2 linked regions of the Leucothrix mucor DSM 2157 genome follow. The protein of the gene in region 2 interacts with the protein of the main gene of each other region in a pairwise test. Links are inferred from orthologs where the notes say so. Each region holds a gene or a part of one and is shown on either strand. Other genes may lie near its edges. The genes, in order: tsaE and rlmB.

The links.
Region 1: the proteins of rlmB (region 2) and tsaE interact in binary tests that used the Escherichia coli proteins (3 or more experiments, as listed by UniProt). The link is inferred for Leucothrix mucor DSM 2157 from one-to-one orthologs.

What each region holds. Positions count from the first base shown.
Region 1 is NZ_ATTE01000001.1:296,486-311,336, forward strand. Bases 6,072-8,941 are described here. They hold tsaE (tRNA (adenosine(37)-N6)-threonylcarbamoyltransferase complex ATPase subunit type 1 TsaE), read right to left. Parts: upstream 7,797-8,941; coding sequence 7,347-7,796; downstream 6,072-7,346. Other genes in these bases: LEUMU_RS24090 (N-acetylmuramoyl-L-alanine amidase), read right to left, coding at 6,072-7,235; queG (tRNA epoxyqueuosine(34) reductase QueG), read left to right, coding at 7,860-8,939. Outside these bases: sulfur oxidation c-type cytochrome SoxA, read left to right, coding at 1-394; LEUMU_RS0101435 (hypothetical protein), read right to left, coding at 464-706; xth (exodeoxyribonuclease III), read right to left, coding at 868-1,644; LEUMU_RS0101445 (M3 family metallopeptidase), read right to left, coding at 1,641-3,686; LEUMU_RS0101450 (Ig-like domain-containing protein), read right to left, coding at 3,831-5,783; more of LEUMU_RS24090, read right to left, coding at 5,973-6,071; LEUMU_RS0101470 (S1 family peptidase), read left to right, coding at 9,041-10,297; LEUMU_RS0101475 (FHA domain-containing protein), read left to right, coding at 10,285-11,259; LEUMU_RS0101485 (N-acetylglutaminylglutamine amidotransferase), read right to left, coding at 11,409-13,181; LEUMU_RS0101490 (hypothetical protein), read left to right, coding at 13,496-13,813; LEUMU_RS0101495 (ATP-binding protein), read left to right, coding at 14,204-14,851. UniProt on the Escherichia coli protein: Required for the formation of a threonylcarbamoyl group on adenosine at position 37 (t(6)A37) in tRNAs that read codons beginning with adenine.
Region 2 is NZ_ATTE01000001.1:630,352-645,332, forward strand. What follows is about bases 6,948-9,947. They hold rlmB (23S rRNA (guanosine(2251)-2'-O)-methyltransferase RlmB), read right to left. Parts: upstream 8,817-9,947; coding sequence 8,079-8,816; downstream 6,948-8,078. Other genes in these bases: LEUMU_RS0102735 (hypothetical protein), read right to left, coding at 6,948-7,345; LEUMU_RS0102740 (glutathione S-transferase family protein), read right to left, coding at 7,364-8,038; rnr (ribonuclease R), read right to left, coding at 8,813-9,947. In the rest of the region: LEUMU_RS0102700 (ACT domain-containing protein), read left to right, coding at 1-248; LEUMU_RS0102705 (NADH:flavin oxidoreductase), read right to left, coding at 309-2,345; LEUMU_RS0102710 (TetR/AcrR family transcriptional regulator), read left to right, coding at 2,511-3,146; LEUMU_RS0102715 (thymidylate synthase), read right to left, coding at 3,179-3,973; lgt (prolipoprotein diacylglyceryl transferase), read right to left, coding at 3,976-4,779; indole-3-glycerol phosphate synthase TrpC, read right to left, coding at 4,794-5,612; trpD (anthranilate phosphoribosyltransferase), read right to left, coding at 5,609-6,622; more of LEUMU_RS0102735, read right to left, coding at 6,734-6,947; more of rnr, read right to left, coding at 9,948-11,107; LEUMU_RS0102755 (hypothetical protein), read right to left, coding at 11,181-12,263; LEUMU_RS0102765 (HlyU family transcriptional regulator), read left to right, coding at 12,601-12,882; LEUMU_RS0102770 (YiiD C-terminal domain-containing protein), read left to right, coding at 12,916-13,359; LEUMU_RS0102775 (hypothetical protein), read left to right, coding at 13,468-14,766; LEUMU_RS0102780 (hypothetical protein), read left to right, coding at 14,753-14,935; LEUMU_RS0102785 (NfeD family protein), read left to right, coding at 14,938-14,981. UniProt on the Escherichia coli protein: Specifically methylates the ribose of guanosine 2251 in 23S rRNA.

The sequences.
Region 1 (14,851 bases), 330 kb from region 2 along the record:
TGCATTTATTGCCTATGAGGGTCGTGGTAAGCCGGTGCAGGTGAAAATGCCTGAAACCGAAAAAGAACTGGCTTGGTATGATAAAGGTAAGCAGTTTTTCTATGCTAAACGCGGTCAACTGAATATGGCTTGCGCTGACTGTCATGTGTACTACTCTGGCAGAATGATTCGCTCAGAAACCTTGAGTCCTGCACTAGGTCATACGACTCATTTCCCCGTGTATCGCTCGAAATGGGGCAGTATGGGAACGTTGCACCGTCGCTATGCTGGTTGTAATGAAAACATTCGTGCCAAGTCGTTTAAAGCGCAGAGTGATGAGTATCGTGCATTAGAATACTTCCAGACAATTATGTCTAACGGGCTTGCCTTTAATGGCCCGGGCGCACGTAAGTAAGATCAGTATACCCCTTGAGCTTGGCTATCTGGCTAGGTCTAAGGGGTATCTAAGCATTTGTTTGAAGCTTTAATCTTCCTCTTTAGTAAAGAAGTTAAAGTTAATTGAGAAGCCCAAACCCTGTTCATCTGGTGCCACCAAAGTCACCAGTCTTTGAATCGCGGTCTCTAGCCTGATTTTTAACGGCAGGTCATCATCAGCCAACGCATAATCAATATCCATTGCTTCACTGTAGTAGGAATCACTCAGCGCCATCGCCTGATGATTACATGCCAACAGTAGTGCAATTGTAGTCGCCCTTACATACTTCATGGTTTCGCCCTTTTTTGCTGGTGTGTGATTTTTGTTTTTTGCGTGTTGCTTATAATTGTTTTTTATCGCGCTATTATTACAAATTGTTATACCACAAACAATCACAAAGCGCTGCGGACAACGCCTTGTGATTGGATTTAAGGGGAGGGCTGGAGCCGTGTTTAGAGGTCTAGATTTCTGAATTCTGCGACGGCTGGTGCGTGGTCAGAAGGGCGCTCCCAAGTGCGGGGCACTTTGTCGATATAGCTGGCAATACATTGTTCGCTGAGCAAGTTGCTGGTTAGGACAAGATCGATTCTTAATCCTTTGTTGTTCTCCAAGCCACCGCTGCGATAGTCCCACCAGCTCCAAAGTTCATCCTCTTGCTCAAACAGGCGAAAAGAGTCTGAAAAACCCAAATCCAGAATCTTTTTAAGCGCATTACGCTCGGGTGTGGAGCACAAAATCTTCTCGTGCCAAGACTTTGGGTTGTGTACATCGCGATCAGTCGGGGCGATATTAAAATCTCCCAGAATAATAAACTTCTGATGCTGTTGAATCTTTTCCTCAACCCATGCGGTGACTTTTTCCAGCCAGTCCAGTTTGTAAGCAAACTTTTCAGAGCCAACTTCAGAGCCGTTAACCACATACAGATTAAGTACCTGCAAATCACCAAAACGTGCTGCGACGATTCGGCGCTGTGGGTCTTCCAATCCGGGTAAATCAAATAACACATCTTCAGCAGGAATCTTGCTGAGCACGGCGACACCGTTATAGGTTTTCTGGCCATTAAAAACGACTTCGTAACCGGCTTCCCGAATGGCTGCTTCGGGAAACTGATCATCTGTCATTTTAGTTTCCTGCAATACCAGAATATCTGGCTTGGCAGAGGCTAACCAATCTAATACATGAGGCAGCCGCACTCGTAGAGAGTTTACGTTCCAGCTGGCAATCTTCATGCCGCTTCCTCGCTTAAGCCGTTGTGGCGGAGTAAGGCCGCAACATCTGGCTCACGGCCACGGAAGGCAACAAAAGAGTCCATCGCAGGGCGTGAGCCACCTTGTTGCAGGACTTGCTCCAGAAAGTCATTACCCACGGTAGGTGAGAATAGTCCTTCTTCTTCAAAGCGGCCAAAAGCGTCTGCTGACAGTACTTCAGCCCACTTGTAGCTGTAGTAACCCGCTGCATAACCACCGGCAAAAATATGCGAAAAGCTGTGCTGGAAGCGATTAAATACAGGGGCCGGAATCACTGATACCTGTGCACGCGTCTCATCCAGAATTTGCTGAACTTGATCGGCTGTTTTAATCTCAGTATCCATGTGAATGCGGATATCAAAGATTGAGAACTCCAGCTGTCTAACCATCGCCATGCCTGACTGGAAGTGCTGTGCCTTTTTGATTTTGTCGAACAGCTCATCCGGAATCTTTTCACCGGTTTCATAGTGTGCGGCAAACATATCCAAGGCTCCACGCTGCCAGCACCAGTTTTCCATAAACTGGCTCGGTAGTTCGACCGCATCCCACTCCACGCCACTGATACCTGAAATACTCAGATATTCAACTTTGCTCAGCATGTGGTGTAAACCGTGGCCAAACTCGTGGAATAGGGTGATGACTTCATCGTGAGTGAACAGTGCTGGCTTATCGCCGGTGGGTGATGAGGAGTTGCAAGTCATGTAAGCGACGGGTGTTTGTACTGAGTCGCCATCATCAAAGCGGCTGCAATAGCTGCCCATCCATGCACCACCACGCTTATTTTGGCGAGCGTATAGGTCAAAATAGAACTGAGCAACTAGCTCGCCTGACTGATCAAAAATCTCATAAAAACGAACATCGGAATGCCATACATCAACATCGGTACGTTGGCGAATGCTGATGTTGTAAAGCGATTCAACCAATTTAAACAGGCCTTTAATGACCGTATCGGCGGGGAAGTAGGGCTTTAAGTCTTCACTGCTGAAATTAAATAATTGCTGCTTTAGTTTATCGCTGGCATAAGCCACATCCCAAGCTTCCAGCTGTGGAATGTTCAGCTCATCGGCGGCAAAGGTTTTAAGCTCATCAAACTCCTTCTGTGCGTAAGGGCGTGACTTTTCAGCAAGCTCTTGCAGGAAGGTGAGAATATGCGCTGGAGACTCGGCCATTTTTACATCAACGGAGTAATCGGCGTAGTGTTCAAAACCTAACAGCTGTGCCTCTTCCTGACGCAGTTGGAGAATCTCAACCATCAGCTCGCTGTTATCTTGTTCTGGTGCATCTGCCTGATCAGAGGCGCGGGTGGTATATGCTCGGTATAGTGTTTCCCGTAAAGCACGGTCATTGGCATAAGTCATCACGGCGTGGAAGGATGGGAACTCCAGTGTCAGCAGCCAGCCTTCTTGCTCGCGTTGCTTGGCACTTTGCGCCGCAGCTGCCATTGCGCTTTCTGGCATTCCTGCAAGCTTCGATACATCATCAATCGCCAGAGTCCAGTTATTGGTTGCATCCAAAACATGGTCTGAAAATGTAGAGGTTAACTGTGATAAACGTTGGCTGATCTCACGAAAACGCTGCTGCTTGCTTTCATCCAAATCGATTCCAGAGCGGCGGAAACCTTGCAAAGCATCTTCCAGACTTTTGCGCTGAGCATCATTTAAGCCGAGTGCATCCTGATTGTTCTGAATTGATTGCATAGCTTCAAAGTAGGCTTTGTTTTGGCCCATCTCTGCACCGTACTCGCTGAGTTTTGGCAAGCTGGCGTTGTAGGCTTCACGCATTTCTGGCGTATTCACAACTGCATTCATATGGCCTACCGGAGAGAATATTTTGCCGAGTCGGTTATCAGCAACTTCCAGCGGCTGAATGAAATTGTACCAGTTTGGTTCTGGCGTATTTTCCAATAAACGATTTAGCAGAGCCCGGTTGTCCTGCAAGCATTGGTCAAGGGCAGGGCCGACATCACTGGCGGTGATCTTGCTAAATGTAGGCAGGTTTTGGGTTTCCAGTAAGTAGTTCGTCATATTGTTTTTGGTCGCATCAGATTAGTTGCGCTAATCATAATGCTTTTTGCGAATGCTTGCATGAAACCTAATTCACTTATGGGAATAAAAAAGCCCTCGTGTAGTTCGAGGGCTTTTTGTGTGTTGCTATTAGAGAAAGGTTAATTAATCAGCGCTTAGTTTTGGCGATGGGGTCTCACATGAGCCTGTACCATAAGGGCTACGCACATTTGGAGGGCTGTTTTCGCCAGTAACATCTGCAGCCAATACTGGCAGAGTTAAGTTTAGCTTTTCAATATACTCAGTTCCGCCAACTGTTACCTGCGCGGTAATTTGGATGGTTTCCCACCAAGCATGGTTTTGAGGGTAGCTGATTTGAACCGTTGCCTGTCCTGACTCATCGGTGATGCTGTTACCACTTATCGTAGTCGAATTAGTCGGCTCTAAGGTGCCATTGTTGTTGTAGTCTTCATTTTCATCCAACCAGCCATCTCTATCCAGATCTTCTGCACTACATTCTGCATCGGTGTATTGGCCCCAAGCCGCAGCATCCTCATCATAGAAAAGCTGCCCTTTGGCATAATCGGTTGATACAACTGTGAAGTCAACCTGCTTGCCTGAAACTGGGTTTCCCGCATTGTCCGTCACAATGACGCCAAATGTTTTCTGGTAGAACGGGCTATTTTCTTCAATCAACTCATCAAAACCAAAAGCCAGTCGCATCGCATCGCCACCAACGGTCAGGGTAGTGGTATCTTCAATATCAGAAGCGCCTTCAATGTGTGACGTAATCACAACACCATCTTTGGCACTCACAGCTTTACCAGCGGTATACACAATACTTGCGCTACCTGAGGAGTCTGTTTCTGCTTTTGAGCTACTGATTTTTCCGTCAACCGTGTCATTTAGGTTGAATACAACCACCTGACCTTTGACCGGATTATCATTGATGTCACGAACCTGCGCCAAAATAGAACTGCTACCCAAGGCGGCAATAATTGAAGGATCTGCCTGAATGTTTAAGTAATGTGGGTCGGTTGCGATGTACTCCATTGCAAGGCTAGTCGATAGGTAAGTCGTGTTATCGGTTGCGGTGATTACCGTACCACCGGCGGTTGCTGATTCAATATCGAAAGTAGCGTTACCGCTGGCATCAGTCGTTACTTGCCCAACCTCAACGCCGCCCACTGAGATTTTTCCGCGAGTTGCGCTAAGGTGTATGGTTTTTCCAGCCTGAGGCACACCATCTGCGGTCCATGCCAATGTGATTGCTTCAGTCGTATTAACCGGAATTTCTGTATTGCCACTGCTTAGATTGAATGCATTGGGTGATACAGTAATGATTTTGCTTGTGATTGCGCCGAGTGCTTCGGCAGTAATTGTGTACTCGCCACCAACGCTAGGCTGCAGTTCAAACTGTGCTTCACCTTCAGAGTCAGTCACAAGTGTGGAGTTTAATAGTGATGAGCTGATGGTAACAGACTGCTGAGATAAACCTTCATCGGCCGCATCTTTTAGCTTTACGGTATAAGTTGTCGGTTTATCCATTGAGATGCTTTCAGCACCATCAATTTGTACTGTCGTACCGATAATATCAATCGACAGGGTTTCCGTGATGTCGCCCGCTGTTACCGATACATTGACGCTCTGATTGCGAGGCTCATCCGGCACTAAATTCCATGTCGTTAAAATACCGTCAGAGCTAACCGTACCAGGTAATAAGGTGGCGCCATTATCAACAGAGGGTGTAAAAGTGATTCCGCTTAGCGCGATATTGTTACTGTCTTTTGCCATCATATAGATGGTGACTGGGTCTGAGCCTTCGGTCGCATCATCTGAGTCTGCATCACTTAAAAGTGAGCGCGAACTAGCATAAATTACCAAAGAGGCAACTTCGGCGGTGCCTGTTTCTGTTTCATTAGTCGTATCCGTACTTGTGTCGCTGGTATCAGTGTCTGTGTCGGTAGATGTATCAGTCGAAGCTCCTACAATAAAGCCGGTGTCAGTGCTTGAACTGCTGCTAGAAGAGCCGCCGCTACCGCCGCCTCCACACGCTGTAAGTGCCAATGAGATCGCTAATGGGAGTGCGAGTTTCAGAGTGGTCTGGGTAAGTGACATGTGCGAGCCCTTATCATTATTATTGTTAGCTGGGATTTTATTGAGTTTAACTTTATCACCGAATTTCACCAGAGGGTAAATTCGCTGGACAAGTGGTTACTCACCAGACTAAGGGCAGTTTATAGCAGGCAAAAAAGAGCCGCGTAAAACGCGGCCAAGTCACATCGAATACTGTTTTCCGGTCGATGTTTAACCGGATTGATGCTCGGACTGAGTCGTTGCATAACGTGGATCACGGGCTTCCAGGGCCAGCTTATAACTACGAATTCCCCGATATACCGCGCTAGCCAATTTCTCTTGGTAGTGTGGTGTTTTCAGTTGTTTCTCTTCACGAGGATTCGAAATAAATGCAGTCTCAATCAGCATGGATGGAATATCTGGTGAGCGCAACACACCAAAGTTCGCACTTTCCACTACCTTACGTGCCAGGCGGTTAACCGTTCCAAGCTCAGACAATACTTCTTTCGCTAAATCAAAACTGTCATCCAAAGCAGCAGACTGTGTTAGATCCAGCAATACTTCAGACAGTACGCGGTTATCAGACTGCAGCGTGGTACCAGCCATTTCAACGCCGCCACCATTCTCACTTTTTGCCAACCAATAAGCCATCTCACTGGATGCGCCTTTGTCAGACAATATATACACAGAAGAGCCAGTCACTGTTTTGTTGGTGTTAGCATCTGCGTGTACAGAGATAAATAAGTCAGCACCATTAGCGCGAGCAATCTCGATACGCTTACGCAAAGTAATGTACTTGTCGCTATCGCGTGTTAAGAAAGCCTTCATACCTTTGGTATTGTCGATGTGCTTTTTCAGTCGACGAGCGATCTGCAGTACAACATCCTTCTCATAAGTACCGTGCTTGCCTACCGCGCCAGAATCATATCCACCGTGGCCAGGATCAATCGCAACATTAAAGTTACGTGAGCCGGCTTTTGCTTGGCTGGCAACAGGTTTTAGCGCTTGCTTAGGTGCAGGAGCGGCTGCCGCAGCAACGACCGCTGCAGAAGCGGTACTATTGTTATCATCCAGTACAATCTCTAACAGGTACTTACCTGAGGACTGACTGAGTGATGCTTTAGCTTTAGTCTTTTGTGCCATATCCAGCACAATTCTCAGATCATCGTCGTTACGCATTGCATAACGCAGACGGCTAACTAAGCTGGTGGGTCTGTCACTATTAAGCTTCAATGCGCCGGCTGCCTTAGCACCCTTAAGGTCAAGAACAACGCGGTTAGGCGAGCTTAATGTAAATAATTTGTGCTCAATCGAACGATCAAGTTCGAACACGATGTGTTGTTGGTTTCGACCATTACGCATCGAAACTGACTTAACCAATGCTTTGCTATCCTTAGCTGCAAGGTGAGGGGCATAGACCATGGTTCCTAAGACACCAACTGATTTTGCCAGTGTCAGAACGAAATCCCTTCTTTTCTGATTGTTAACTTCCATTTGGACCGCTCTATAGTATTACCAGACTTACAGTGCATAAGATAAACGCATTAGCCTGATAAGATCAAGTAGATTTTACATTAAATCTATAAGTCTATGTTTTTTATTGAATTAAGGTGTTTCGATTGTGGCAGTTCGGCCATCACCCGCATAGCTTAAAGTTACGACAATATCGGCCTTGGGTAAAAAGCCTTTGGCTTGGTCGGGCCACTCAATTAAACACAGTGCATCTGGCCTGAAATAGTCGCGCACACCGAGATACTCCAGCTCTTCTGGGTCGGACAGACGGTATAAATCAAAATGGTAAATGTCGCGTCCTGCCAGACTATAGGGCTCAACCAGAGTATAAGTGGGGCTTTTCACCGTTCCTTCAAGCCCCAAGGATCTGAGAAGGCCACGCACTAAGGTAGTTTTGCCAGCGCCAAGATCACCGTGCAGTAGCACTAAGCCACCCACCGGTAACAGACAGGCAAGTTGCCCGCCAAGTTCCATCATAGATTGTTCATCGGCTAAATTTAGTGTGCAGGGGATCTGCAAATTACAGGCTGTATTCGGGTTCATAACTTGGTATCTGGATAGAGATGCTCCATACTATCGCGAAAATCTTAATAGTTCGAGACCGGCATGACGTCATTAGCATCGCAATCAGATCGGCAAGGCTTTGTTGAACGCTTGCAGGAATGGGGGCGGGAGCTGGGTTTTCAGCAGTTGGGCATTAGTAATACAGAGCTTTCTGAAGAAGAGCTGCGTCTGCAGGATTGGCTGGATAAGGGCTATCAGGGTGATATGGCTTGGATGGGCTCGCACGGGGTTAAGCGTAGCCGGCCAGCGTTATTACATGAAGGTACTCGCAGTGTGATTAGCGTGCGAATGGATTATTTGCCCACCGCCAGTACCGATTCTGAAATGGTTTTGAATCATCCTGAGCTTGCTTTCATCTCACGCTATGCGTTAGGGCGTGATTACCACAAAGTACTCAAGAAAAAATTACAGCAGTTAGCGCTACAAATACAAGATGAAATTGGGGCGTTTGGATTTCGGGTATTTGTCGACAGTGCACCGGTGCTAGAAAAGCCGATTGCTGTCAAAGCGGGCTTAGGTTGGGTTGGAAAACACAGCAATATTCTGAGTCGGGATGCCGGTTCATGGTTCTTTCTTGGCGAGATATATGTCGATTTGGAATTGCCGGAAACTGGAGCTGTTCAAGAGCACTGTGGCAGTTGTACCGCGTGTATCGATGTATGTCCGACACAAGCCATTGTTGCGCCATATGTCGTGGATGCCACTCGCTGTATTTCCTATCTGACTATCGAGTTAAAAGGCGTGATTCCTCCGGAATTTAGAGGAGCCATTGGCAATCGTATTTATGGCTGTGATGATTGTCAGTTAATCTGCCCGTGGAATCGTTTTGCCCAGCAAAGTGATGAGCCGGATTACGAAGTTAGGCACCAGCTGGATAGCGCAAGATTACTGGATTTGTTTGCTTGGTCAGAACCCGTATTTTTAGACAAAATGCAAGGCTCTGCTATTCGACGAATCGGTTATACCCGTTGGCAGCGAAATATCGCGGTCGCATTGGGCAATGCACCGTACCACCAACGAATAATTACCGCCCTTATGGAGCAACGCGCCAGCGCCTGTGAACTGGTTGCCGAGCATATCGATTGGGCATTAGACCAACAAAAAACAAAGAGTCAGCACTGATGTTATAAATTATCTGCATCGGCGATTTATTCCTGCGTTATAGGGAATCATTGCTTTTGTGATGTTTGTGGGTGCCAGCTTGAATAGGAGAGAACAACCGGATGTTACGCCGTTTTTTAATATTACTAATTGGCTGTGCCTTACTTAGCCCCTCGTATGCCATTACGGATACCTCGATCATTTATGAAGAGGTTGAAGGTTCAGTTTATCAGATTCGTGTGATAAATGATGAGACTGGTAAAAAGGTGTCAATTGGCTCCGGTTTTGTGGTTGGAGAAAACAATGTATTGGCCACTAATTATCATGTGGTCAGCGAGTATGTAAACGAGCCGGATGTTTTCCGCTTGGAGTACCTCTCAACTAAAGGCGAGTCTGGCCCGTTGGAGTTGCTCGACCTTGATGTGACGCATGATTTGGCGGTGCTTAAAAGCCAAAAGCCAATGGGCAAAGTGCTGAATATCGCCGCCGTACCTGATAAAGGCGCGCGCTTATACTCCTTAGGAAATCCCTTAGACTTGGGTTTTTCGATCGTTACTGGCACCAATAATGGCATTATGACGCAGGATCAGGATGGTAATATTCTGTTCTCGGGCAGCTTGAATCAAGGCATGAGTGGTGGACCCGCTTTAGATGAAGCGGGCAATGTCATCGGAATCAATGTGGCGACACAGGGTAATTCCTTAGGCTTTTTAGTGCCGGCCAATTATTTGGCGACTATTTTGGATGGCTTAAAGAAAACTGATTATGCCGCTGTTAAAAACCGTTTTGTGCGCATTTCTGAGCAATTAGCTGAAAGTTCAGCCCGAACCATTAGCCGTTTGTCTTCCAACTCTTGGGGCAGCACTAAAATCGGTAAGTTGATTGTACCCGCTGAGTTAGACAAGTCGATGCGTTGCTGGGATGCCAGCCGTACACCGAAGAAAGATGATTTATTCCGCTCTTTCCTCACCAGTTGCTCTAATCAAAACGACACCTACTTATCCCGACACTTATCCTTGGGCTCAATCAATTACGAGTACCATTGGCTCGATACTGAAAAGCTGAATCCGCTACGTTTTTATGATCGCTATGAGAAGGTGAATAGCAGCTTTATTGAGAATAATGTCGATAAGTCGGATGTCACCAACTTCGCTTGCCATACCGGCTTTACTCTGATTGCAGACCAGCAATTCAAGTCGACGGTTTGTCGTCGGGATTATCTGAAATATACCGGATTAAGCGACATGCTATTTACGATCGTCTTGGTTGGTCATGAAGATCAAGGGGCGATGTTCAATCTGGATATTACCGGTACCAATGCTGATGCAGCATTTGGCCTGTTTCAACAAATGGTGGAGAAGTTCCAATGGCAAAGCTAATCCTGGAAACAACCCATCGTGGTAAGCGTACTTTTTATAAGTTGGATTCCTTGCCTGCAACGGTTGGACGCGGTTTACACAATGATGTCATCGTTACTGATGAAACGGTCTCTCCAAGCCATCTACGGATTGAGCAGACTGATCAAGGTGTTATCGTTAAAAATTTGTCGGATGAAAATGGCACACTGTTAAACGCTAAAGTGTTGGATGAGGCCGTTATTGATCTAAACTCTCCCGCCATGCTCATGATGGGCGATTTAAAAGCACGTTTGATGTCCTCGGATATGCCGGTGGCAGCTACTCGGTTAAAAGCCCAGAAGAGTGCATGGGGGGCGTTTCTGATGAGCCCGTTTTGGGCTGGCTTATTGATGACCTGTGCGGTTATCAGCATTTTTATGTTCAAGTACATCGGCACGCCGGTGGTACAGGAGCCATTGGTCTATTTGAGTAAAGTGTTGCCGGGTGTTTTGCTGCTATTTGGTGTGGCATTTATGATCTCTGGGGTGAGTCGTTTATCGGCACATCGCTGGGCATTTATTCCGGCGCTCAGTATTGCAGCGTTATTCATTTTAATGCCTCAGCTACTGACGTACGTAGGGCACTTTTTGAGCTACTTCTTCACGTCTGATACTCCGGCGATGCTGCTGGATAGCGCGTCTAACTTCCTGCTGCTGCCGATCTTATTGGTGTTGTATATGGTTAAGGTGCATTACACACGCCTGCTGCCTGCAGTTGGGGTTGCTCTGTTGGTGACATTGCCGATTAGTGCGTTTTACGCCTCTGACTTGGTTGACCAGATTTCTACCAGCTCTGGCTTCTCGCCAATGCCTTCTTACAGTAAAACCTTGAGTTCGCTGGATGTCAAAATGGACAAGCCAGTTGAGGTTGCTGACTTTATAGAGCAATCACGCCAAGCGTTAGATGGTAGAGTTCAGCAGTTATTAGAAGAAGCAAAAGAGTAAACGGCATGTTTCAGGCATCATTAAATGCTTGAAAGTACATTACTTTGCCATCAAAAAGCTTGATCACATAACTTGTTTTTTTTTGAGCGAAGCCGAAACAAAAACGGGGCTCCAATTGGTGCCCCGTTTTTTATGGCCTAAGTTATCACTTAGAGCTTATGTGTTTGTAACCAATGCTCTAACAAAGTCATATGCCAGATCTTACTGCCTTGAATACGCGTTAGATATTCATCCGGCTTAGCCAGTAACTTATCAACATAGCTACGTTGATACAGGCCGCGCTCACGGCAAACCTGTGAGTTTAATGTGTCTTGCATAAACTCTAAAAACTCACCTCGCACAAACTTGAGTGCTGGTACTGGGAAATAACCTTTAGGGCGGTCGATAACGCTATCTGGAATCAGGCCACGTGAAATTTGCTTCAGTACGTATTTACCGCCATCGCGCAGTTTCATTTCCGGAGGCATTTTAGCGGCCAACTCAACCAGCTCATGATCCAAGAATGGAACACGTGCTTCCAAGCCCCAAGCCATGGTCATGTTATCAACCCGCTTAACCGGATCATCAACGATCAATGTGGTGGTATCGGCACGTAGTACAGAATCAACAAATTGATCGGCCTTTGGCGCTTCCAGTAAGTCTTTCATGAGTTCAGATGTGAAATCTCGGCTGATGTATTTTGGCGTCAGCATCTCCATCATTTCATCATGATCGCGGTCGAAGTAATACGGGCGGAAACGTTCCAAAGCGCTACCGGTAGCCGCCTGCATCTGTGGGTACCAGAAGTAGCCGCCAAACACCTCATCCGCACCTTGGCCAGACTGCACTACTTTAACTTCTTTGGAGACTTGCTCAGAGAGTAAGTAGAAGCCGATCGCATCCTGACCAAACATTGGCTCGGACATATTTTCAATGGCTTCTGGTAAACGGGTTAGGGTCTGCTCGTTCGGGATGTGGACTTTGTGATGTTTAGTATTGAAGTGCTCAACTACCGCATCGGAGTACTCATATTCACTTCCTTTTTCTTCCGGCTGGTCATCAAAGCCGATAGTGAAAGTGCGAATGTCTTCAATGCCGATTTCATCCAATAAACCGACCAGCAAGCTTGAATCCAAGCCGCCGGATAGCAATACACCAACGGGCACATCAGACACATTATTACGGCGTTTTACGGCTAATTTAAGCGCTTCGTGAATTTTATCAGTCCATTCTTCGTCGCTGAATTTCTCAGCAGGGCGCGTGGCATCCAGCTCCCAGTAGCGCTCCAGCGTGTGCTCGCCATTCTCATGAATGGTCAGGCTGTGGGCTGGCTCTAATTTGCGCACACCTTTTAGGATGGTGCGGGGAGCCGGCACTACCGCATGCAGAGTAAATAGGTTGTGCAGCGCGGCAGGGTCTAGCTCAGTATCGATATCCGGAGTTGCCAGCAAAGCAGGCATGGATGATGCAAAGCGAATTCCTTGCTTACCAAAGGAGTAATACAACGGTTTGATGCCCATGCGATCGCGCGCCATGAACAAAGTCTTCTTTTTGAGGTCCCATACTGCAATGGCAAACATTCCTAGGAAGCGTTTGACGCAGTCTTTGCCCCATTCAGCATAGGCTTTGAGGATGACCTCAGTGTCACCGGTAGAGAAAAAACGGTGGCCACGAGCGATCAGTTGCTCACGCAGTTCCGGGTGATTGTAGATGGTACCGTTAAATACCAATGCCAGACCAAGTGTGGGGTCAAGCATCGGTTGATTGCCTTTTTCACTGAGATCAAGAATGGATAGACGTCGGTGACCGAACGCTAAGGGGCCGTCTGAGTAGCTGCCTGAACTGTCTGGGCCACGCTTTTCCAGCTTGTCCATCATTAACTGGATGCTGCTAAGCTGAGGTTGACTGCCATCCAGTCTGTATTCGCCGCAAATTCCGCACATAGTAGATACACTTAATGGTAATTATTCGTGGCAGGGATTATGGCAGATAATAAGCGCTACCGTGAGAAACACTAAAAAGGCTCCATAGAATAAGTCAATCAGCCTGATAAATTAATATACTTTTCAAGTAGTTAATCTGTTAGGTAATGGTTATTCACGTTGCATTAAGGTTGTTGGTAAATTATACTAGTAAGCAGTTTGTATATGATTTAATCAATAAAATCATAATCGTGTCCGAATGGATGATGGGCACGGAAGTACTTCAATACACATAGCCTCTATTCGAATTCTGAGGTTTTATAAGGAATAATGTGATGAAAAAGGTCAATAGAGTTAAGTTTTTGACGACCGGTTTAGTTGCAGTCGTTGGTTTTGGTTTGACTGGTGCAAGCTTTGCTGCGTCAGCGAAGGACTACAAGTTGGTTCATGCTGATGGCGGACAAATTCGCGGTGCACACGTTGCCGTTGCCGTCAGACGTGGCTTTCCAGGTGTTAAGCCAGATGTCGTAAAGATGGCATCCGCCGCTGCTCCTAATTGTTACCACGTTCGTTTCATCTACAAAGGGGTGCTAAAGCAAGTTACCTTTAACTGCAGTAACGGACAACGCGAGCTAACAATGCTAACGCGTTAAAGCTCAAATCTGACAACTGTCTAGATACCCGCCACAGGAATAAAATCCGGTGGCGGGTTTTTTGTTTCCCGAAAATCCTTTCCCTGAATAAAAATTCATCATATACTCAGGCTTGGTTCAGCTTGTGATGGGCATGTAATTCTGCTGGTAATTTGAGCGATAGCATAGAATTACACTCACATATATTCAAAATAACTAGGGACATCAGGCTTCTTTTAAGTCTAGGTGGTCGCAAGTGATACCAGAGGGGCTTCTATGTCGGCGGATCAGGGCTACGTGATTGGCAGCAAACATAGGACATGAGCTTAAAAAGAATTACCAAAACTACTGTCAGGTCATGGATTGATCCCGGTTGCTAGTGTTGGTGATGACTATAAAAAAATATAAGTTATGAGTTATTCCGAAGCAGCCATACCACCATCGATGCCTTTAAATAAGGGCACTGTCACCAGTTCATTAAAAGTACGTCAACTCATTAGCATGCTGATTGTTGTTGCTATGGGGATTTCTTTATTAGGAGGAGGTTACCTGAGTGTTTATAGCGCTAACGCAATGGATGCCGTAGGAAAGCAGCAGCGTTTAGTTGCAGAGGCATTGATTCTTAAAGTGCCCGTGTTAATTGATGATGACAGCTATCCCGATACAAAGTTATTTCTGCTGAAAGAGTTTCTTGATAAGGAGCGCTTTAGTCACGGCTTTGATGATGATGGAACGGAGCATGAGTATTATGCTTACTTTGAAGATCCTGAAACCGGCTTGATTGTTTGGCAAAGCAAGTTCCCAGAGCTCAATATGCGCACTGAAAACCGCCACGGTAGGGGTGGTTTTGTAAAGAAGTTTAAGTTCAGTAATGAACTCGGCACAGAACCCGAACTTAAAGAGCGCCTGTTACCCAGTTATAAAGAAAACAGCAGCGACCAGTTAAAGTTCATCGTTTATACCCGTATGATTGAGCGGCAGGACCTGAAGCCTCTGCGCTTGGTCTTGGCCAAATCAGCCATCGCGTTTAACAACGACTGGGCCAATGTACAGACCACG
Region 2 (14,981 bases):
TACACGGCGCGGACAGAATCGGTGTTTTCTCTTACTGCATGGCGATCTTAAATGATGCCGGTTTGGAAGTATTGAGTATGCATTCTGATTTGCTGGGAAAAGCGGCTCAGGGAGAGGAAGAAGAGTTTTTGAATATCATTAAAGGGCGTGCAAGCTTGGGTGTTGAAGAGCTCAACCGTGCCGCCGATAACCTAAGAAACAATGATATTGATGTGACGATTACTATGGTTGGGCCGGATAGCGAGTAGCAATCGCTTCTGCCCTTATTGAGCATGTCAATAACGGCAGAAGGAATGTTTGGTGCGGGTTTAAATATCTTTCACTAGGCGCAATGCATCATAAATCGCCGCATGGGTATTGCGGCCAGATACCGCGTCGCCAATCCGGAATAGTTGATATTGTCCTTCAGGGTTACGGATTACCGTTTGTTTTTCACCCGCAATCAGTTGCTCATGCGACATTTCACCATGGTTAGAGGAGGCTGCTTTTAAATCAAAATACAGTTCTTCGATTGGCAGAATACCGTGGTTAATCACTACCTGATCAACCAGTCGCTGTTGTGATACGCCGCCGTAATCGCTACCGACTTGTGCCGATAAACCTGTCTCGGTTTTCTCAAGCGACTCTAGTCGATAGGTTACTGTAAAAGTAGTATCCAACTGCTGCAAAGAGCGCATATAGGGCACTAGATTCATCGCCATGACTTCCGGCGCGAACGAGCGGTCGGGCGTCATAATTTCAACTTTAGCACCAGCTTTGGCGATCACTTCAGCGGCTTGCAGGCCAGCATGATCACCAGCATCATCAAACACCAATACGTTTTTACCGGGCTTCACATCGCCGGAAATAATATCCCAGGCAGATACTACCAGCTCGTTACCTTGCGTTAGTACATCGGTATGCGGCAAGCCACCGGTAGCAATAATCACCACATCTGGATTTTCGGCATTGACCTCTTCAGCTTCAGCCCACGTATCAAAGTGGAATTTAATGCCTAAGCGCTCACACTGTGCCATGCGCCATTCGATGATAGAAATCATCTCTTTGCGACGCTCATTTTGTGAGGTTAGGCGTACCTGACCACCTGGTTGGCTAGCGGCTTCAAAGACCACGACTTCATGACCGCGCTCACCCGCCAAGCGTGCCGCTTCCAAACCTCCGGGGCCTGCGCCAACAATCACTACCTTTTTACGTGCTTCAGCTTTAGGAATCTGATGTGGCATGGTTTCTTCACGGCCAGTGGCGGCATTGTGAATGCAGTAGGCTGAGCCACCTTGATAAATGCGGTCCAAACAATAGTTGGCACCCACGCAAGGACGAATCTCATCTTCGCGCTTTTCAATAATCTTGCGCACAATGTGTGGGTCAGCGATATGCGCGCGGGTCATGCCGATCAAGTCCACTTTACCGGAAGCAATGGCATAACGGGCCGTGGCAACATCCGGAATTTTAGCCGCATGGAATACCGGGAAATTAGTCGCCGCGCGAATTTCTCCGGCGAAATCCAAGTGCGGGCTGTTAGCCATACCTTGAATCGGGATGAGATCGGTGAGTCCGGCATCGGTATCGATATGGCCGCGCACTACGTTTAAGAAATCAATCATGCCGCTGTCTTTCAGGCGCTGTGAGATGGTTAAGCCATCTGCTGGGCTAAGTCCTCGGTCCAGCATCTCATCGCCGGTATAGCGAATGCCGACAATAAACTCTGATCCAACGCGCTTGCGAATTTCAGTTAATACATCAAAGGTGAATTTCAGGCGGTTATCCAGCGAGCCGCCATAGGGGTCATCCAATTCATTAGTCAGTGGCGACCAGAATTGATCCATTAAATGGCCATAGGCTTGCAGCTCAATACCATCCATGCCTCCCGCTTTCATGCGCTCAGCCGCATCGGCATAGTCTTTGATAATGCGATCAATATCCCAGTCTTCCATCATCTTTGGAAAGGCGCGATGTGAGGCTTCGCGGTTATGAGATGGGGAGACGACGGGTAGCCAGTTAGATTTATCCCAACGTGTGCGACGGCCCAAATGAGTCAGCTGGATCATGATGGCTGCACCTTGCTCATGAACTGAGTCGGTCAGATCTTTCATCCAAGGCACAACTTCATCTTTGTAGACCAGCAGGTTGTTGAATACTGGCGGGCTATCTTTGGAAACTGCTGCAGAGCCTGCCGTCATGGTCATCGCTATGCCACCTTTGGCGCGCTCAGTGTGATAGGCGCGGTAACGGCTTTTGGGCATGCCATCTTCAGGGTAGGCCGGCTCATGCGAGGTCATGATAATACGATTGCGCAGCGTTAAATGCTTAAGTTGGTAAGGCTGGAGTAGAGGATCGTTGGACATGGGTGATCTCCTTTAAGGGTCAGTATAAGTGTTGGCAATCGCGGTTAGCCGCGGGTGAAACTGATCGTATTTCAAAATGTACAGTAGTGTCAATTAAATTTACTAGGGTGTTTGAGCTAATTGTTATGTGTATAATCCAGCTATTAATTTAGTCATAAGGTTTTTATGAAACAGCAGATTGCCAGTGAGAGTGGCTGGCGTGGTTCGCCGGAAGTATGGCTGGATGCCGCATTTGAGTTATTGATTGAGTCAGGTGTGGAGTCGGTAAAAATAGCGACGCTGGCAAAGCGCCTAAGCTTGTCACGGACTAGTTTTTACTGGTTTTTTAGTGACCGTGAAGCCTTGTTGGATGCTTTAGTGGCGCGCTGGCGTGATAAAAACACGGGCAATTTAGTGAAGCAATGCGAGGCCTATGCTGACTCCGCCGCTGAAGCCGTGTTGAATGTATTTGATTGCTGGATAGATAAAGCCATCTTTGATCATAAGCTTGAATTTGCAATGCGTAGCTGGTCATTACAGTCGGCAGAAATATTGGCGGAAGTGCAGCTGGCAGATCAACAGCGTTTGATTGCGATTACGGAGATGTTTGAGCGATTTGATTATCCGGCAGTGTCAGCCGATGTGCATGCGCGGACCATTTATTTGGTGCAGATTGGTTATGTGTCGATGCAGGCTGAAGAAAGCCTTGAAGTACGCATGAAGCGCATTGCGGAGTATGTGAAAATCTTTACTGGTGCCGTACCGGAACAGAAAGAGCTCGCTCGTTTCTTTTCACGGCACGGTTATCAGCCAGAAGTTTAGCTTATCAATATCTTTTAAGCAGAGGTAGTGTGTTAAACCGCCACTGCACCCTTGATATGGGGATGGCATTGATAATCCACGATCTCAATATCCTCATAAGTGAAATCAAACAAATCCTTAATCTCAGGATTCAGTTTTAATGTCGGCAGTGGGTACGGCTCACGTGATAGCTGTAATTCCACCTGTTCCAGATGATTGCTATACAAATGCGCATCGCCCAATGTATGAATAAATTCACCGGGTTCAAGGTCGCAGACTTGCGCCATCATCATCGTCAGAAGGGCATAAGAGGCGATATTAAATGGCACACCTAAGAAGATATCCGCACTACGCTGATAAAGCTGGCAGGAGAGCTTGCCATCCGCTACATAGAACTGGAATAGGGCATGACAAGGTGGCAATGCCATCTGATTCACAAAGCTCACATTCCAGGCACTGACGATAATGCGTCGAGAGTCTGGTGTGTTTTTGATTTGATCAATGACTTGCTGAATTTGGTCAATTGAGCCGCCATCAGGCGTTGGCCATGAGCGCCATTGCACGCCATAAACAGGACCCAGTTCGCCATTTTCATCAGCCCACTCATCCCAGATCGATACCCCGTTTTCTTTCAGGTATTCGATATTGCTGTCACCACGTAAAAACCACAGTAGCTCATGAATAATCGAGCGCAAGTGCAGTTTTTTGGTGGTGACCATTGGGAAGCCATCCGCCAAGTCATAGCGAGATTGGTGGCCAAATACTGAAACGGTACCCGTGCCAGTGCGGTCGGTACGTACATTGCCGTTATCGCGCACATGGCGCATCAAATCTAAATACTGCTTCATGCTTAGTGGCTCGTTGCGCTGACAGGGTGCTTACGGTAGCCCCACCACATCAGGGCGACGCCAAGTAAGAACATAGGAACGGATAGAATCTGACCTTGAGTCAACCAGCCAAAGGCGATGTAGCCGAGGTGTGCATCTGGCAGCCGGTAAAACTCAACCACAATTCGTGCAATTGAATAACCAATCAGGAATAAGCCGGAGATAGCACCCATTGGGCGTGGTTTACTCGAAAATAGCCACAGAACAACGAATAGCGCTACACCTTCCAGTGCAGCTTGATACAGCTGTGAGGCATGGCGCGGAATGTCATCAACCGTTGGGAATACCATTGCCCAAGGCACATCCGTAGGACGCCCCCATAGCTCGACATTGATGAAGTTACCAATGCGGCCAGCACCTAAACCCAGTGGCACTAATGGCGCTACAAAGTCAGAGACTTTCAGTAGCGGCAAGCCAAATTTTCGGGCCAGTAAAATCGATGCAACAACGACACCAATTAAGCCGCCGTGGAAGCTCATCCCACCTTCCCAGATACGCAATACCATGGCTGGGTTCGCCAGAAAGTCAGCGAATTTGTAGAAGAAGATGTAGCCAAGTCGACCACCGAGCACGACCCCTAAGGCGCCGTAAAACAGAATATCATCTACCTGATCTGGCGTGATGACGCTACCGGGCTTGCGCGCGCGGTATTTGCCAAGCAATAAGAAGGCAACAAAGCCCACGACATACATAAGCCCGTACCAATGCACGCCAAATGTTTCGGTCACATGGATCGCGACCGGATCAAAACCAGGATGAGTTAACATGAATAATTAGTGCCTTAGAAAAACAATTTTTGTAGCTGTGTGCCGGGCTCTTCAGCGCGCATAAATGCCTCGCCAACCAGGAATGCGTTGACGTTGTTATCACGCATTAGCTTCACGTCTTCGACAGTGTGAATACCACTTTCGGTGATCACAATACGATCTTCCGGAATGCTGCTTAACAAATCCAGCGTGGTTTGCAGGGAGGTGTCAAAGGTGCGTAAATCGCGGTTATTAATACCGATCAACTCAGCTGTTAAGCCCAGTGCCGTTTCAAGCTCATCTGCATCGTGTACTTCAACCAATACATCCATGCCTAAGCTAGTGGCGGTATCGTAAAGTGAATGCAGCAGTTCAGTACCCAATGCCGCAACGATTAACAGGATGCAATCAGCTCCCATCGCGCGCGCTTCATACACTTGGTATGGGTCAATAATGAAATCTTTACGAATCACTGGCAGGGAGCAGGCATCACGAGCTTCGATTAGGTAGTCAATGTTGCCCTGAAAAAAGTGCTCATCGGTTAGTACCGATAAACACGCAGCGCCGCCGGCTTCATAGCTCTTGGCAATATCCGCGGGTCTGAAGTCTTCACGAATCAAGCCTTTGCTTGGTGACGCTTTTTTCACTTCAGCGATAACGGCCGGTTGATTGTTTGCCAGTTTTTGGCGTAGTGCCGCTGCAAATGGGCGTACCGCTGGTGCCGTTTCAATCGCTGTCGTCAGCGCTTCTAATGGCACCGCTTGGCGGGCGTTATAAACTTCCTGAACTTTATGAGTAATAATTTTTTTCAGGACATCCGACGTATGTAATAGCTCGTCTTCTAATTGGCTCATGAGTTGGTCTTCTCGCTCAATGCGGTTAATTTCTCAAGGGCTGCGCCAGAAGCAATCACTTCCTGTGCGCGTGTAATTCCAGCTTCTAGGGTATCGCTTAGGCCTGCGGCATAAATTGCAGCACCGGCATTCATTGCAACGATATCGCGGGCAGCACCGGCTTCATTGCTTAGCACGCCACGTAACATTGTCAGGCTTTGCTCGGCATTTTCTACTTTAATGCTATCCAAAGGTTGGCGGCTAAAGCCAAAGTCTTCTGGGGTAATGGTGTATTCGCGAACTTCGCCATCTTTTAGCTCAGCCACATGGGTTGGGCAAGCAATGCTGATTTCATCCAAGCCATCTTCGGCGCTAACCACTAATACATGGTTACTGCCGAGCTGCTTCAGTACTTCCGCCATCGGTCGTACCAGTTTTGGGGTAAATACGCCCAGTAACTGGTTTGGCGCGCCAGCCGGATTAGTCAGCGGGCCAAGAATATTAAAGATCGTGCGCACAGCCATTTCTTTACGTGGGCCAATCGCATGTTTCATCGCGCTGTGGTGCATTGGGGCAAACATAAAGCCAACACCTAGCTCTTCCACACAGGCTTTGACTTGCTCTGGTGAAATACCCAAATTAACCCCTGCCGCTTCCAAGACATCGGCCGCGCCAGACTTACTGGAAACCGAGCGATTACCGTGCTTGGCCACATGGCCACCCGCTGCAGCAACCACAAAGCAGCTCGCGGTAGAGATATTAAAGGTGCTGCTGCCATCGCCACCGGTACCAACAATATCAACCAGATTATCGGCTTGAATATCAACCGGCGTTGCCAGATCACGCATCACCTGAGCGGCGGCAGTGATCTCATCCACACTTTCGCTTTTTAGGCGTAATGCCACCAGAAAACCACCAATCTGAGCATCGGTTGCTTTGCCCGTCATGATTTCCTGCATGACCTGTGTCATTTCTTCAGAAGATAGATCTTTTTGCTCAATTACTTGGGCAATAGCTTGTTGAATATTCATAGGCTTATTGGTGATTATCGGTAAACAGGGAGGTATCTTAGCATGCAATATAGGCGGGAACGAACCCCAACCCTGTGATGAAAGCATTACAAGGTTGGAAGGTTCAGGGTATTAGTCGGCGGGCTTTAAAGTGCGGAAGATTAGCTCAAATGAAGGCTCAGTTTGAGTCAGAGAGTCATTGCTGACCTGATTCACTAAAAACGCCGCAAAGCGCGCAGAATCTTTACGGAAATACTCACGATAGTCGCTGGTTTGAATGCCAGCCACGCTACCGGGAACGGTTTCTACCACCCAATCATAGGTTTTGCCATTTAGATCACGGCTAATGGTCATGAACTCAATTGGCTCAATCACGGCAGGGCTATCTTCTGCCTGCGTATTATCGGTCGCCAGTGGCACGACTCGAGTTTGCTCAGAGTAGCTGTTTACAAACTGCTCTAGCGTTGGGGTGTCATCAATCGGGAAAATCTGAATAGATGACAGAGCATTTTCATCTGGGGACTCAATAAACACGTAACGCACCGCATCCTGAACCACATCTTCAACCACGTTCCAATCTTTTGGATATTCAAACGTTAAGCCGTCTTGTTCGTACTGTTTAGACTCAACGGCAGGCACAGCAATCGCGGCGACTTCAGCTGTTTTCTCTTCTGTTGGCTCCTCGACTCGCTCACAGGCGGTCAGAGTAAACGCTATCAGGCAGCTAAAAAGTAAAGGGCGCATGTTCATACAGTTACCGATTTATCCTTGTCCAGACATAATGGGATAGCAGCGATCATACCAAGCTGCAAATTCAGAGTTATGAGCTTTTGCCATCGCAATAATGCCAAGCTGATCACCGGAGCGTAAAACACCAAACACGCTGCAGTCTACAAAATCAGCCGACTCACCACCGAAGAATGACTTGCCTTGCAGGCCTTCAGTCACCCAATGGTCAATTGCACTTAAAAACTCTGCCTTTGGATCATTAATTTCGTGCTTTAGTTGCAGGCGTTTTGCCACTTTTGGCATTACCACCGAACCGCCTAAGCGCACAATGATCGCTTTGTACCACGGGTATTGTTCGGCATCGATAATCTTGCCGAAATTACGCCATGAGGTCATAAAGTTCGGGTGGATTAGTGGTGTCAGATAATGCACTAAAGTATCGTCAATCCAATCAGTCCACACTTTGCTATCAGCTTGCTGTGGGGCATGCGCGTAGTTGGCATTGATATGCTCAACAATCGCGGCAGATTCCACAATCACCTGATCGCCATCTTTTAACACCGGCACTTTTTTGTGGTCGGTAAAATCAAGCTCTTTCATGCCCATCGGGGTGACTTCAACAATCTCGTAAGGCTGTTTGGCATAGTTGAGCAGGGAGCGCACTTTCCAGCAGAAAGGGCAGGAGTTAAATTGATAGAGAGTTAGCATAAGGGGGAAATCGCTATTCAGTTGACGAAATTAGGGGCGCTCAGAGCTGACGCTGGCGCACCGCCTCGTATAGTACCACACCGGTAGCGACGGAGACATTTAAGCTGGAGACTGAGCCAGCCATTGGAATCGAAATCAGAAAATCGCAAGCTTCCTCGGTCAGGCGGCGTACACCAGCCCCTTCCGCGCCCATCACAATGGCCGATGAGCCTTTAAAATCAATGTCATAAAGGGTTTGGGTGGCTTTGTCGCTGGTACCGGTAATCCACACGCCAGCATCTTTTAACATCTGCAAGGTGCGCGAGAGATTAGTGACCTGAACGAATGGCAATGTTTCAGCCGCGCCCGAAGCCACTTTGCGAGCGGTTGGGGTGAGGCTGGCTGACTTGTCACGCGGTGCGATAACGGCATGCACACCAGCACCTTCTGCAGTACGTAAACACGCGCCCAGATTGTGAGGGTCGGTGACGCCATCCAGCACTAGCAACAGCAATGGGCCTTCGGTATTGGTGATCATATCGAACAGATCATTCTCCGAGGCCGCTTCCTGCGCTTCGTATTCGGCGGCAATGCCTTGATGCTTGCGGCTACCGGTCATGCGGTCCAGTGCTGAGGGCGTTGCGCTAGTCACAACTAACCCCAGTGCTTTGGCCTTTTCGACCAGCTTATCAATACGCGGGTTGCGTTTGTTTTCCGCAACCCACAGCTGTGTCACATTCTCGGCATCATTTTCTAGTGCGCTCTGGATCGGGTGAACGCCGCTTAAAAAAGTTTTCATGATTTGCGTTTCTTACGTTTTGGAGCCTTTTTATCCGCTTTACCAGCAGTTTTGGCTTTGGCATTTTTCGGTTTCTTTGGCTTACGCTCGCCATCATCAGCAGAGACGCCAGCCGCACCCGGCAACATAAAGTCAATCTTACGATCATCCAGATCCACACGCGCAACTTGCACAGTAATCTGATCGCCTAAGCGGAAACTACGGCCTGAGCTTTCACCGGTTAAACGATGTAGTGCTGGGTCAAAACGGTAGTAATCACTTTTCAGTGACGTTACGTGGACCAGACCTTCTACATAGATATCTGTCAGCTCTACAAACAAACCAAAACCAGTCACTGCTGTGATGTAGCCTTTGAACACTTCGCCGACTTTATCTAGCATGTATTCTGCTTTTAGCCACGCCAGTACGTCGCGGGTTGCATCATCAGCACGGCGCTCGGCCATGGAGCAATGCTCGCCCAGCTCTTTCATATCTGCAGGAGAGTAGGTGTAAGTATCTGCCTTATTGCCCTGAATCAAATGACGAATCGCACGGTGTACCAGTAAGTCAGGGTAGCGACGAATTGGAGAGGTAAAGTGCGCGTAATCCTTTTGAGCCAAGCCGAAGTGTCTTGCCGCTTCTGGCTTCTCAGGATTGACAGGCGTGTACATAGCGCGTGACAAGCTGCGCAGCAGTACCGTCTGAATCAGATCGGTATCAGCACGTTGCTGTACGCTGGCCAGCAATCTTGCATAGTCGATTGGCTCTGGCTTTAAACCGCCGCCTAAACTTAAGCCGACGCCGTTTAAGAACTCACGCAGCTTCTCTAAGCTTTCCATGTCTGGCTCGGGATGTACCCGGTGCAGTGCTGGCATTTTGTGCTTTTTCAGATAGCGAGCGGCACAGACATTGGCTGCAATCATGCACTCTTCAATGACCTTATGCGCATCGTTACGCGTCGTTGGTTTGATTGACTGAATCTTACGATCCGCACCGAACTCAATTTTGGTTTCAGTGGTTTCAAAGTCTATCGAACCGCGCTCATCACGTGCATGGCGTAAAGCTTTGTACAAAGAGTACAAGTCTTTTAGATGTGGCAGTAGTTCCGCATACTCTTCGCAAAGCGTCGGATCTTTATCCACCAGCATAGCGGCCACTTTAGTATAAGTCAGGCGCGCAGCAGAGTGCATTACCCCTTCTTTAAACTCGTAGCTTAAGATCTCGCCTTCATCATCAATGATGGCTTCACAAACCATACACAAACGATCTACGTGAGGGTTTAGCGAACACAGGCCATTAGAAATTTCTTCCGGCAGCATTGGAATGACTTGAGCAGGGAAGTAAACCGAGGTTCCGCGATTCCAGGCTTCTTGGTCCAATGCGCTGCCAACGGGTACGTAATGCGAGACATCTGCAATCGCAACAACCAGTTTCCAGTTATTACCTTTGCGTTCGCAATATACCGCGTCATCAAAGTCGCGGGAGTCTTCACCGTCGATGGTGACTAAAGGCATTTGGCGGTAATCAACACGGCCGACTTTATCTTCTTCGGCAGCTTCAGTACCGAGGCGGGCAGTCTCTGCCAGAATGTCGTCATTCCACTCGTGTGGTAGGTCATGAGAGCGCAGTGCGATGTCAATTTCCATGCCTGGCGCCATGTGCTCACCCAGAATCTCAACCACTTTACCAATCGCCAATTGGCGGGTACTTGGCTGCTCAACCAGTGCTGCACTGACGATTTGGCCATGCTTGGCTTTACCGTTGAACTCAGGTGGGATAAGCACATCAGCGGCGATGCGCTTGTTATCTGGTTCAACAAAGCCAATGCCACCGCGTACAAAATAGCGCCCGACAACTTGTTCGGTATTACGCTCGAGTACTTCGATGACTGCGCCTTCGCGGCGTCCTTTTTTATCGGTACCGGTGACGCTACACAGCGCCCGGTCTCCATGCATGAGCTTGCGCATTTGCTTGCCATGCAGGAATAAATCATCACTGCCATCATCCGGGATTAAAAAGCCGAAGCCGTCCGGGTGGCCTGATACACGTCCGGCAATCAGATCAGCTTTGCTGACTGGTAAGTATTGCTTGCGACGATTAAACAAAATCTGGCCGTCACGCTCCATAGCGCGCAGGCGGTATTTTAACGCATCCTTATCATCGGACTCAGTGAGCTCCAGATGGTCGATGAGTTCAGCAAAACCAAGAGGTGCGTTACTGTCTGCTAAAACGCTCAGAATCAGTTCACGGCTGGCGATAGGTCGCTCGTATTTTTGTGCTTCTCGGGCTTTGTGTGGGTCTTTGTATTTCAATGTAGGTATCTTTTCCTTGTTGTTAATGAGTGGCATTCTACTGCATATTATTGATCAGAGTATGAATTATCCTTTACTTCAGGTAATTCGCCAACAGTTTAGCAGCAACTTCAGCGCCATTACTGGCGGGGGGAGGTTTTTTCCAGCGGGTAGCCAGTGCTTTTTCAGCAGCTTTGGCAAAGTCGCCAGCGTTGAATTCGCTAAGTTGGATAATCTGTAGATAGCCTTGTGCTTGGACCCATTTAAACAGCGCAGGTTCCTCAGGCCAACCATTACGGGTAATACAAATTACCGGAACCTGATTCACGGTCGCTTCAACGAGCATGCCGTAACCGGTTTTGGTGAGTACTGCATGGCAGCTACTTAACAGGTCAATGAATGCCATATCAAATATATCCTGCGAGACGATATCGGTTCGGGCAGATTGAATGCCGCTGCCGACAATCCAGTAGACATTGTCCAGTACTGGCCAGTTGCTGGTATCCAAAGTATTCGGAATGCCGCCTAAGTTGACCAATACAAAGCGTGCTTGGGGATTGTTTACAACGTTACGCAAGAGCTCTGATTGGCATTGGCCACGATGTGCAATCGGCGGGATGGCCTGAGTATTGTTTAAACCAGGCATCGGCATAGAGGGTGTCACGGTTAGGAACTGCTCGGCGCTGGCATAGGCTTCACGGATTTGCCGGGTAATTGATTGAGCCTCAGGGTAGTCGCCGCAATAGTGGGAGAATATTTCAGCCCAGTTAAGCGAGCACATGGCTATGGATGGGATGTTGAGTTTGGCTGCGGCAGAGAGTGATAAATAGGGCACATTCGCCAGAATAAAATCGGGTTGTAATTTTTCCAGTTCCTCCATTTCTTGTTCTATAGCCTGTTCATAGTGTTGATGCAGTGCTTGGTAATATTGGTAAGAGGCTTCACGGTCAATTTCAACGGGGTTGTGCATTGTTAGCCCAATATCCAAGGCGTATGAAATACTATTGACAGGCAGGTTTAACCGCTCCTTGATTATCGACTCGGGAAGCTTACTTCGAATGGTAATTCGTAGCGGTAAATCGAGCCGGTGTAATGCATTTAGCACCATAGAGGTTTGTGCAAAATGGCCAAAGCCGTGAGTGGAAAGGTCCACTAATAAATGTTTGGTCTTTTTCATGGCTTTTAATAAATACTCGTTGACAAAAAAAATGGTAAATGTAGAATGCGCGTCTCCGAGATTGATCGGAGTTCTACACCACTTGCCGAAGTGGCGGAATTGGTAGACGCGCTAGCTTCAGGTGCTAGTGAGCTTATGCTCGTGGAGGTTCAAGTCCTCTCTTCGGCACCATGTTTTGAACATGATGTAGATATGAAATTTCAAAACCAGCTTTCGTAGCTGGTTTTTTTTCGCCTGCAATTTATCCATCACTATACCCCCGTATTTTTTGCGAAGCGCTCACGTTTAACCGATTATGGTTTACAATAAACGTCTGTATTTTCTATCGGACTATTGTATGAGCTTTCTATCCTCACTTAAATCCATGTTTGCCGGCTCTGGCGAATCAGCTTCTGCCTCTAAAGCCATGCCTTCAGAAGAATACGAAGGTTTCGAAATCATTCCAGCGCCTATGAAAGAGGGTGGTCAATATCGCCTTAATGGTGTGATCCGTAAAGGTGAGCGTGAGCATCAGATGATTCGTGCCGACGTGTTTACCTCCGCAGATACCTGTGCAGCCGAAATGGTCCGCAAATCCAAAGTACTGATTGATCAGATGGGCGACCGTTTATTTAATTGATCATTTGATAATCCCGACCAGTAGGTGGATACGATGGCTTTAGATAAGGATGCATTAACGCAACATATTCGACAACAGATCCCCTTGGCTGATGGAATGGATTTTTCAATTAGTCAGCTTGATGAGCAGGGGGTCACCGTGCACGCGCCACTGAGCCCGAATATCAATGTGCATGGCACGGGTTTTGCCGGGAGTTTGTATTCACTATCCGCCTTGGCGGCATGGGCTTACACGACACATTTGGTTGAGCAAAACGGAATTGATGCCGACATCGTAATGGCTCAGGCGGAGATTCGCTACCGCCGGCCGGTGGTGACTGATATCGAATGTGTCTGTCATTGTGATGCTGAAGTTGGTACCGCATTTCTTCAGCATTTAAAGCAAAAAGGGCGTGCTCGTTTGTCCTTGGTGGTTGAAATTGGCGCGGACGATGATGTGGTGTTTAGCGCCACGATGGTCGCGATTCAGCGGGCTTAGCCACTAGAATTACTACAGTTAATCTTTCTGGATTAGCCTATGATTAGGCAGTATAGTCGATTAAGCGTTCGACTTTTCTCCATGACCGATAGCCGACTGAGGTAATTTATGACTGCTGAAGTAATAATCTTAAACTCGTCAGGAGTTGCGCTGGCCGCCGATAGCGCGGTGACCATTGGCGGGACTAAAATCTACAACACGGCCATCAAATTGCTGGCCCTCTCCAAGACTGAGCCAGTCGGCATTATGATCTATGGGAATGCCGGTTTGATGGGTGTTCCGTGGGAAATTTTGATCAAGGTTTACCGCACCCAGCTAAAAGATAAAAAGATGGATAAGCTGGAAGACTACGGGGAAGACTTCCTCGATTTTCTGCGAAACCGTTCTGACTTATTCCCCAGCGAGGTAGAGCGCCAGTGGGTCGGTAGCAATGTCTATCGTTACTATAATTTCCTACGCGAAACGCTGGTTAAAAAAGTACAACCAATTATCGAAGCGGGAACGGCCATTGGCGAGCCAGAGGTGGCTAAAGCCTTTGAGGAGTTGATCGACGAAAAGCACAAGATGCTCAGCGAGCAGCCCTATATCAGCGATATGGATAAAGCATTTGAGGCCAAAGCGCGTGAGCACTATGACGAGCTATTTCGCGAGCTGTTGGAATCGACCTTCCAGAACCTCAAACCCAAACGAGGCTATGTCACCAAGCTTTATGATATTGCCATTTACTTGCACACCCGCGTTGCGTTTTCACGCGGTAGCTCGGGATTGGTAATTGCAGGTTATGGCGATACTGAAATTTACCCATCAGTACTGAGTTACGAGCTGGAAGGGATTCTTCGCGGCAAGCTCAAGTATCAGGTGCTGAAGGACAAGTCTAAAAAAATCACCAAATCCAGCGATGCAGCTATCTACCCTTATGCGCAGGAAGATATGGTGAATTTATTCATGAATGGGGTGAATTCACAGATTTTGATGTACCTGCAAACGGCCCTTGGCGGCATGGTAGAGCGTGTGCCTGATTTGATTAAGGATGAGGATTTAAATACAGAATCGCGTTCCGCCGAAGAAATAAAAGATGAGATTGGCTTAAGTTATCGGGCATTGCTGGGTACGTTTTATCAGGACTTTGGTAAGCATATTCGCGACTCGCATATTTCACCGGTCATGAGCATGGTGCGAGTATTGCCTAAAGATGAGCTGGCTGCGATGGCTGAGGCTTTGGTTAATCTAACGGCATTTAAGCGTAAAATGACCAATACGCTGGAGACGGTAGGTGGACCGATTGATGTAGCGGTAATTTCTAAAGGTGATGGTTTGGTTTGGGTGAAGCGCAAGCATTACTTCCCCAGTGAATTGAACGCTAATTTCTATCAGAATTATTTTAGAGGTATCGATGATGACAAATAAATCGACAAAAAAATTCCATTCTGTGGAGCAGCTAAGAGCGGAGCTATTTCCCAATAAGACGGAGTCTCCGGATAAAGCCCATTCAAATCAAAAGCCAGCGGAAGAGGCTGAGATTTTGGCCAATAAGCTGATTGAAGATCTGATGCGCCCATTAAAGAAAAGGGCTTAAGTATGGAAATGCAAATCCTGTATTGGCATTGGATTGTGCTGGGTAT